2 regions of the Sinorhizobium numidicum genome follow, and region 2 is predicted to be linked to the other one. Evidence: riboswitches for the same ligand, from Rfam matches in the RefSeq annotation. Region 2 holds a riboswitch; the other holds the start of a gene.
The links. Region 2 has a riboswitch for cobalamin ahead of bluB (5,6-dimethylbenzimidazole synthase). Riboswitches for the same ligand answer to the same signal wherever they lie in the genome.
Positions count from the first base shown of each region.

Region 1 (4,583 bases), 210 kb from region 2:
GCTGCCTGGAATCGGTTCCAGTTGGCTGCCATAGCCGACCACTGTCGAGCTGCAGGCGCTTAAAAGGGCTGCACAAATGGCGAGCAGGGCGATCTTCATGGCGAATGTTCCTGAGCATCGGCACAGCGCCCCATCTCGTTGCGCTGGACCGGTCGTTGCACATCAACTGCCGCATCATCTTATTCTTTATCCGGCAACGATCATAGGAACGACCAGCTCCGGTGCAATTTCTTGGTGATGCATGCCGGCTGGCCGGCGATTTACTGATATTTTGGTTGATTCCCCGGGGTGCTTTGAAGGATGTAGTAGCTGGGCTCGCCGATCTCTATGAACGGCGCGCGAACCGTCCGACTGCGTGCGCGTTTGGTTCGGTGGCGGCTGCGCGGGTTCGTTTGTAAAAGGTTCCGACCAGTCAGTGCTTTGGGTACCGCCTATGACCGCCGAACAGTCCCTTTCATTTCTTGTTCTCGGCACGATGATGGTCTTCTTCATATGGGACCGCTTCCGCTATGACGTTGTCGCCTGTTCGGCGCTGATGCTTTCGGTGGCCGTCGGTATCGTACCCTTCGATCGCGCTTTCGACGGGTTCAGCGACGATATCGTCATCATCGTTGGCAGCGCGCTCATCGTTAGCGCCGGCGTTGCGCGTTCGGGCGTCGTCGATGCGGCGATCCAGCGTTTCCTGCCGAACCTGCAATCGGTGCGGGCGCAACTCGCGCTTCTCGTCGTCACCGTCACCGTGCTTTCCGCGTTCATCAAGAATATTGGGGCGCTCGCGATCATGATTCCGGTTGCCTTTCAGTTCGCCCGGCGCTCGAATGTGCAGCCTTCGGTGTTTCTGATGCCTATGGCCTTCGGCGCGCTCATCGGCGGGCTGATGACGCAGGTCGGCACCTCGCCGAACGTCGTCGTGTCGCGGATGCGCGCGGATCTGACCGGCGAGAGCTTCACCATGTTCGACTTCACGCCGGTCGGCGCGTCGCTGGCGCTGGTCGGCGCGGTGTTTCTGCTTTTCGCCTACCGGCTTGTGCCGGAGCGCAAGAGCCAGCAGGCCGCAGTGCATGACGCGATCGAGATCACCGACTACACCTCCGAGGCGGTGGTCCCGGCCGGTTCTCCGGCAATCGGCAAGCCGCTGGGCAGCCTGGTCAAGCTCGGCGACGGGGGCGCGGTCGTCATTGCCATATTCCGCCGCGGCACGCATCTGGCGCCGCTGCCCGACATAGCGATCGAAGCCGACGATATCCTGCTGCTCGAAGGTGGGCCGGCGGCGCTCGACCGCATCGTTTCCCAGGCGAAGCTGAAGATCTCCGGCGATCGTTCGCCAACGCCGAACGACAAGGCGCGTGTCGAGATCGAGGCGATCGAGGCGGTGATCGCCAGCGGCTCGCCGCTCATCGGCATGTCGGCGCAGCGTCTCGCGCTCTTCAACAGGCACAACGTCAACCTGCTTGCCGTCAGCCGCCAGGGCGAGCGGCTGAAGCAGCGCCTCGGCAGCATAAGGCTGCGGGCCGGCGATATCGTCGTGCTGCAGGGAACGCGCCGGGAATTGCCGTCGTTCCTCCAGGATTTCGGCTGTCTGCCGTTGGCCCAACGGGAAATCCTGCTAGGCACCATCCGCTATGCGACCGTGCCGATCCTCGTTCTAGCGGCGGCCATGGGCGCGACGGCCGTCGGCGTCGTGCCGGTGCCGGTCGCCTTTTTTGCGGCCGCGCTCGCCATGGTGGTCTTCCGCGTCATTCCACTGCGCGACGTCTACCGCGCTGTCGATGGGCCGATCCTCGTGATGCTGGCGGCGCTGATCCCGGTCAGCGATACGCTGCGCACAACCGGTGGATCGGATCTCATCGCCGGCTGGCTCAGCGGTGTGGCCTCGGGCCTGCCGCCGGCCGGCGCACTCGCCCTTATCCTCATTGCCGCCATGGCCGTCACACCCTTCCTCAACAATGCGGCCACGGTGCTCGTCATGGCGCCGATCGCCGCAAGCTTCGCGACGGCCCTCAACTATAGCCCGGACGCCTTCCTGATGGCGGTGGCAATCGGCGCCGGCTCCGATTTCCTCACCCCGATCGGCCACCAGTGCAACACGCTGGTAATGGGCCCCGGCGGCTATCGCTTCAGCGACTATCCACGTCTCGGCCTGCCGCTCTCGATCGTGATCGTGCTCGTCGCCGTGCCGATGCTGATGTGGGTATGGCCATTGGTGCGCTGAGTCGGGCGGCAGTATCGCGGCGAGGCATCCCCACCGCGAATACGGGAGCTTCCAGCCAAATTTTTCTTGCCGCACGTAATGTTATTTTATAACAACGATCACGCATCGCAAATTGTTGCCGGGGCCAACCGTGTTGATATCCGCATCCGCCTCCCTTCCACCCGTTGCCTCGTGCGGCGATTCGTGCCACCAAGAGTGCGATGGTGCTGCTGCCGTGACTCGGCAGTGGCTGAAAAGGGAACACGGTGAGGACGACCCAGAAGGGGCCGAAACCGTGGCTGCCCCCGCAACTGTGAGCGGAAAGCGCATTCACACCATGTCACTGGCGAAAAGCCGGGAAGACGTGGATGCGCAGCGACCCGCGAGCCAGGAGACCTGCCATCGAACCGATCAACCACAACGGACGGGGTGTTCCGATGGAAAAGAACTGGCTCAGGCACAGCGGGCGACCGCTTCACTGCATCTTCGCCATTTTCTCTCCGGCCCAATCCGGCGGAGAACAGACATGGCGAATTTCCGACAGCACAAGATAACCGTATCGACCGATTGCCGCTTCACCGGCGGGCCTTGCCGGCTCGGCGCCGAACTGCTGGCGCTGTTGAACCGCAGCGTTTCGGCACTCGGCCAGCCGCTCGGCGAGGATTTTTCCATCGCCGGCACGGTGTGCATGGCCGGCTGCACGCGGCCTTGCACGATCGCCTTCCAGGCAACCGCCAAGGCGACCTACCTCTTCGGTGACATCGCGCCGGAAGAGGATGTCGACGATCTCGTCAGCTTTGCCGCCGCCCACGCCGAAGGCGGCGGCGGCATAATGCATGCAGCAGATCCTTCTACATTGGAGCGGGATGCGGCTGCTAACCCGTTTTTTTGCGCCGGTCTCACCGGCAACACGCTCGCCCGCACTCCTGCGGCGCTCCTCGTTTCCGAGGAGAGCGTGGGATGGTTCCAGTGACGGCGGGGAGGGTGTCTCATGAGCTGCGTTGAGCAAGGCGCGGCACTCAGCGTCGAGGGACTGGAATGGGGGCCGCGTCCGGGCCTGCGGCTGGTCCGCAATATCGGCTTTTCCATCGGGCCGGGCAGCCGGCTTGCGATTATCGGCCCGAACGGCGCCGGCAAGACCTCCTTGCTCCGCTGCCTCTATCGCGCGGTGCAGCCGATTGCCGGTCGGATCGAGGTGGATGGCGTCGATCTCTGGGCGATGACGGCGCGCGAGGCGGCAAAGACCATCGCCGTCGTCCTGCAGGAGATGCCCGGCGATTTTCCCTTCAGCGTACGCGATGTGGTGATGATGGGCCGCATCCCACGGCGCGAGGGCATGCGCGGCTGGACGGAACGGGATCGGAACCAGGTGGCGCACGCGCTCGATCATCTCGATCTCGCGCATCTCGCCAGGCGCCAATTCGCCACTCTTTCGGGCGGCGAAAAGCAGCGGGTGCTGATCGCCCGAGCGTTGGCGCAGGAGCCGCGCATCATCGTTCTGGACGAACCGACCAACCATCTCGACATCCGCCATCAGCTCGAAATTATCGAGCTCCTGAAGAGGCTGAAGCTCACCATTGTCACGACGCTCCACGACATCAATCTCGCGGCCGAGTTCGCGACCGATGTCGCGATCATCACGGAAGGTCGGCTCGCTGCATTCGGGAGCCCCGAAGAGGTGCTGCGGCCATCGGCCCTTTCCACCGCCTTCGGCGTTCACGCGACGGCACATGCGGCCGCCGAAGGCTATGCTTCCCGCTTTTCCTTCTCGCTTCCGCCCGCCGAGGCATCCAGCTCTCGAATTTCCCTCTTTCGCTCCACAGGAGACATCCGATGAACAGAATTTTTCTCGCGGGCTGCGCCATTCTCCTTGGCGCCGCGCCGGCGTTTGCCTACCCCGTCACCGTCAAGAGCTGCAACCGCGACGTTACCTTCGACGCCGCACCTCAGCGGGCGGTTTCCAACGACGTCAATCTCACGGAAATGATGCTGGCGCTCAAGCTCGAGGACCGCATGGTCGGCTATACCGGCGTTTCCGGCTGGAAGACGCTCGACGAGCGTCTGCGCGAGGGCGTCAAGGAACTGCCGGAGCTTGCGGAAAAATATCCGACCAAGGAGGTGCTCCTGAACGCCGATGCCGACTTCCTCTTTGCCGGCTGGAACTACGGCATGAAGGTCGGTGGGGAGGTGACGCCGGAGACGCTGTCGCCTTTCGGCATCAAGGTCTATGAGCTTACGGAGAGCTGCATCCACATAATGTCGAAGGGCAAGCCGACGATGGAGGACATGTTCGTCGATCTGCTGAACCTCGGCCGCATCTTCGGCGTGGAGGAGAGGGCGGAGGACTTGGTCGAGGGCTATCGCCGGCAACTCGCCGAGATTACCGGAAAGA
Region 1 is NZ_CP120368.1:2,286,116-2,290,698, reverse strand. It holds gene PYH37_RS22170 (hypothetical protein) at 1-99, opposite strand, end outside; gene PYH37_RS22165 (SLC13 family permease) at 434-2,212, shown strand; cobalamin riboswitch at 2,397-2,609, shown strand; gene PYH37_RS22160 (DUF1636 family protein) at 2,718-3,164, shown strand; gene PYH37_RS22155 (ABC transporter ATP-binding protein) at 3,183-4,028, shown strand; gene PYH37_RS22150 (ABC transporter substrate-binding protein) at 4,025-4,583, shown strand, end outside.
Region 1: another riboswitch for cobalamin. It lies ahead of PYH37_RS22160 (DUF1636 family protein); the one in region 2 lies ahead of bluB (5,6-dimethylbenzimidazole synthase).

Region 2 (4,583 bases):
ACCCAAGCGGTCGCGCAAGCCGTCCGGCATGCTTTGATCCCCACGATCTGACGGGTGGCTTCCTGCCGGTGGCACGGTATTTTGGGCAAAGGCCCCCCAAATCTAGTGGGAAAAAATGCGAGATTAAACTGTCACTACCGACAGTTACATATGTCACAAGAGCCTGACAGCATCTGTCCATCGCGCAATAACGATGGAGCGACAGATGATCAGGATAGTGAACGGAAACGCTCGCGGGCAATACCCGCAAGCGATCGACGAAATGTTCCGACTGCGCAAGCGCGTGTTTCACGACTTCCTGAAATGGGACGTGAAAACCGACGGCGAGTGGGAAATCGACCATTACGACAAGGCCAATCCGCTTTACGTGATGTCCTATTCTCCGGAAACCGGAAAGCTGCGTGGTTCGCTACGGCTCCTGCCGACGCTCGGGCCGAACATGCTGGACGACACCTTTCCGATCCTGCTCGGCGACAATCCGGAAATCCGCAGTGCCGCGGTCTGGGAATCGAGCCGATTCTGCATCGATCCGGACATTTCGCAGGACCGATCGTCGAACCAGGTGACGGTCGCCGCCGCCGAACTCATGTGCGGTGTCGGCGAACTGGGCCTTGCCTCTGGCATCAGCCACATCGTCACGGTCACCGACGTTTTCCTCGAACGGATGTTCCGGCGGATGGGATGCCCGGGAGAGCGGATCGCCGAGCCGCATCGGATCGGTTCCGTCTACGCCGTCGCCGTCGCGTGGGAGGTGACCAGAAGCCTGCTCGAGACGATGAAGGCAATCGCCGCGATCGAGGGCACCGTGCTCGAACGCCCCATGTCGCTTGAAACCGCACGGGCAGCCTGACAAAACGCTCTGGGCCGTTCCGGCGGCCCGGGCCTACGATTGCATGTTAACGCAAACGACGTCTTGCCGTTGCGCCACCGCGTCAACGCCTTATGATGGCGAGGAGCAGGAATTCACGGCGGCAAGCACCCCTTGGGTGGCCCGCCGGATTGCAGGATGAGACGAGTGTCCGTATCCCGGAGGATGGCGCCCCGGAGTATCAAGCACGTGGCAGCGGCCGTCGCGCCGCTGGCGTTCGCCCTCGCCGGTGAGGTCTGGGCCTCGGATGTTTGCGAACGCCTCACCGCCAGACTCGCCGATCTTCCGGCGGCAGTCACCACCACTGCCAATCTGCGCGATTTCACCGGCGCAATCTCCCGCCAGAACATTGAGCTTCGCCGCGCGAAGAATGATCGCCGTCGGATGGAATGCAGCAATGGCAGCGTCATCGTCATCGGCGGCGATAATGACGGCGCTTGTGCCGCGCTCGATGACACCATCGCTCGGATGGAGGACAATCTCCGGGAGCTCAAAGCGCAGCGCCAGGGGCTGCTTTCGGGCGGCAATGACGATATGCGCCGGCGCATTCTCGCGGCGATGGAAGTCAATGACTGCACGGGGGGACCTAGCGAGAATTGGGACGCGAGTCAGGACCAGTTTGCCGGCGCAGCCGAGGAAGGGACCGAAGTCCGCCGCAACATTCTTCGGGATCTCCCTCCGGACAGCGAAGACTATCCGCTGCTCTTCGACGGCTCCGGAATGCGCGATGTTCCGTCGATCGATGAAGGCGGTCTCGGCAGCTTCAGAACGATGTGCGTGCGCACCTGCGACGGCGCTTTTTTTCCGATTTCGTCGAACGCTACTCCGGCCGACTTCTCCCGCGACGCCGAGCTTTGCCGGGCACGGTGTCCCGGTGCCGAGACCGAGCTCTATTATCACGTGCTCGCCACCGAGGAGAGCGACCAGATGGTGTCCGCCTCGACCGGGAAGCCTTATACCGAACTCTCGACGGCTTTCGCCTATCGCGCGCGTGGCGTCGGTGCCCCCGGCACCTGCGGTTGCCAAGTTCCGAAGATCGCGGCCAAGACCAGCAGCGGAAATACCGCAGCCGCAAGCAAGCTTTCGGCCGTCTCCCCCTCGGTCATCACCATTGATGGCAAAATAGAGCCCACCACCGGACGGGCGAGCTCAAGGCCGGTGGAAGAGCGTCGCTACGATCCGGCAAAAAGCAACGTCCGCCAGGTTGGTCCGATCTTCCTTCCCAAGGAGGAAAGCGCGATCGATCTCAAGCATCCGACGGGACCAGGTTATCAACCGCTGCAGGAGAATTGACCTCGACACTCGTTAAATCTCCTGCAGACGAAAATGCCCTTACGGGTTGACCACTGGCTATTTGCTCGCCTTACAAACGTCTTTGGGCATAGACCCTCCGCCCTGGCGGACACCCCATCCTTCCTCGAAAACCAAGTCCTCCAGCGGCAGGCGTTCGCGCCAGCCCTTCACCGCAAGTTCAGGCTGTTGATAGAGCCGATCCACAAAGCCGAGGCAGAGCCACGCAACGATCTCGATATGCGCCGGTATGCCCAGGATCGTTTTGATCTCGGCCTCATGGAAAATGCTGACCCAGCCGACGCCTACGCCTTCGGCACGTGCTGCCAGCCAAAGGTTCTGGACAGCACAGACGGTCGAATAGACATCCATCTGCGGGTTATGCGTGCGCCCCAGCACCACCGCGCCGCCGCGCGTGCGGTCGCAAGTGACGCAAATGCTGAGCGGTGCCTTGCGAATGCCTTCGAGCTTCAGCGAACGATATTTCGCCTGCGTCTCGCCTGAAAACATCTCCGCCGCCTCTTCATTGGCGCGCCGGAATGCCTCCCAGACCTTTTCCCGCGTTTCGTTGCCGCGGACGAGGACGAAATTCCAGGGCTGCATGAAGCCGACCGACGGTGCATGATGGGCGGCGGCAAGCAGCCGGGCAACCAGCGCATCGGGCAACGGCTCGGGAAGAAATTCGTCGCGCACGTCGCGGCGCGTTTCGATGGCACGGTAGACGGCGGCGCGCTCGTCCGGCGGGAAAGCATCGGCCGCGGCAAGACGGCCCTTCGGGTCAGGCAGCATCGTTCGATCCCCAACAATGCACAACCTCCCGCCGTCCGCGCGGGGCCGGTCTATCTCGCCAGGCCGGTCTTCTGACTTTGGATCGCCCGATCGCGCCGCCTTCCCAAATCGCTTCAAGATTCAGTGGCAAGGTTGTGAAAAAGCTCAGAACCTACTCTGGCGCGACCGTCCCCATCACAGCGTTGGGCACGTACCGGATTTGCACCGGCTTCCCGATTCTCCCGCCTTCGCGGGCACCTGACGGGCGCATATGGTCACACTCGTCGTCGGATGGCAAGACGAGCGGAAGGCCGGAGCGGACTCCTCCGCCGAGGGCTCACAGCGGTGTTGCCGGATGCGGCGAAGCATCATAGGCGCCCCAGATCGACTGGTCGAAGCAGATCACCGAACCGGTCATAAGACCGGATTCCGCCGAGGAGAGATAGGCACAGGCGCGCGCGACCTCTGCAGGATCGACGAGCCTGCCGAATGGCTGGCTTGCCGACGCCTTCTCGAGCCAGTCCACAGAGGCCCCGTGATACTCGCGCTGGATGCGGTCCTCGCCCTCGGACGCCATCCAGCCGATGTTCAGGCCGTTGACCCGGATGCGGTTGCGCAGCAAGGCGTAGGCGGTGTTCTTGGTCAAGGTCTCCAAGGCACCCTTCGATGCGCAATAGGCGGCGATAAAGGGTTGACCCGCCTTTGCCGACATCGAGCCGATATTGACGATGGTGCCCTCCGTCTTTTCACGCCGCATCACCTTCACCGCTTCCTGCATCAGGAAGAACGGGGCGCGCACGTTCACCGCGAACATGCGGTCGAAGAGCTCCGGCGTGGTGTCGAGGATCGTCCCGCGATCGGTGATTGCGGCAGCGTTAACGAGCGCGTCGACACGGCCGAACTCCTTGTCGCAGGCCGAAACCACCTGGCGGGCGTCCTCCACCCGCTCGAGGTCGGCCGGGACATAGACCACCTTGGTCCCGGTCGCCTCGGCAATTTCAGCCGCTCTCGTCTCACCTTTTGCAGCATTGCGCCCGCAGATGACGATGCCGGCGGCACCGCGTTCGGCGAAGAGTGCCGCGATCGTCGCGCCGAGCCCCTGCGTGCCGCCGGTGACGATGGCGATCTTGCCATCCAGCCTGCCATAGTCTTTGCTCATCAAAAATCCTCCCCTGGTAACTGATCCAAGCGGTTCGGCTCCCGCAGCCACTGCGCCGGGGCCCGTCGTTATCTGGCCGTGTCCGTCAGCTTCTCTTCTTTACCGCCTGCTCGGCAAGCGCCTGTGCGAAGGCCTCGCTGCTCCAATCGGCCGCAAGCGCCTCATGCATCAGTTGCGCTTGCGTCTTTGGCGCCAGGCCCCCTATCGGCGGATCGCGATCGAGATTGGTCGGGAACGAATATCCCTCGGCACAGGCTGCAATGGCGTTGGCGATTTCGCCGGTCGAAAGCGTCCCACGGGCCGCGAGCGCCTTCAATGCCGGATAGAGCACGGTGCTCATCCGCTCGCGGTCGACCGTTTCCATTGCGCGCCCGAAGGCAGACGAGACCTGCAGCAGGTTCGCCACGCGCTTGATATCCGTCGAGCGGTTCGTGCCGGCAGCGTGGAAAAGCGCCGGATTGAAGAACACGAGGTCGCCTTTCTCCAGTGGCAGCTGCA
Region 2 is NZ_CP120368.1:2,071,202-2,075,784, forward strand. It holds gene PYH37_RS21105 (LuxR C-terminal-related transcriptional regulator) at 1-51, shown strand, start outside; gene PYH37_RS21110 (acyl-homoserine-lactone synthase) at 206-850, shown strand; gene PYH37_RS21115 (DUF2865 domain-containing protein) at 1,016-2,161, shown strand; gene bluB (5,6-dimethylbenzimidazole synthase) at 2,219-2,947, opposite strand; cobalamin riboswitch at 2,992-3,203, opposite strand; gene PYH37_RS21125 (SDR family oxidoreductase) at 3,264-4,085, opposite strand; gene PYH37_RS21130 (phytanoyl-CoA dioxygenase family protein) at 4,171-4,583, opposite strand, start outside.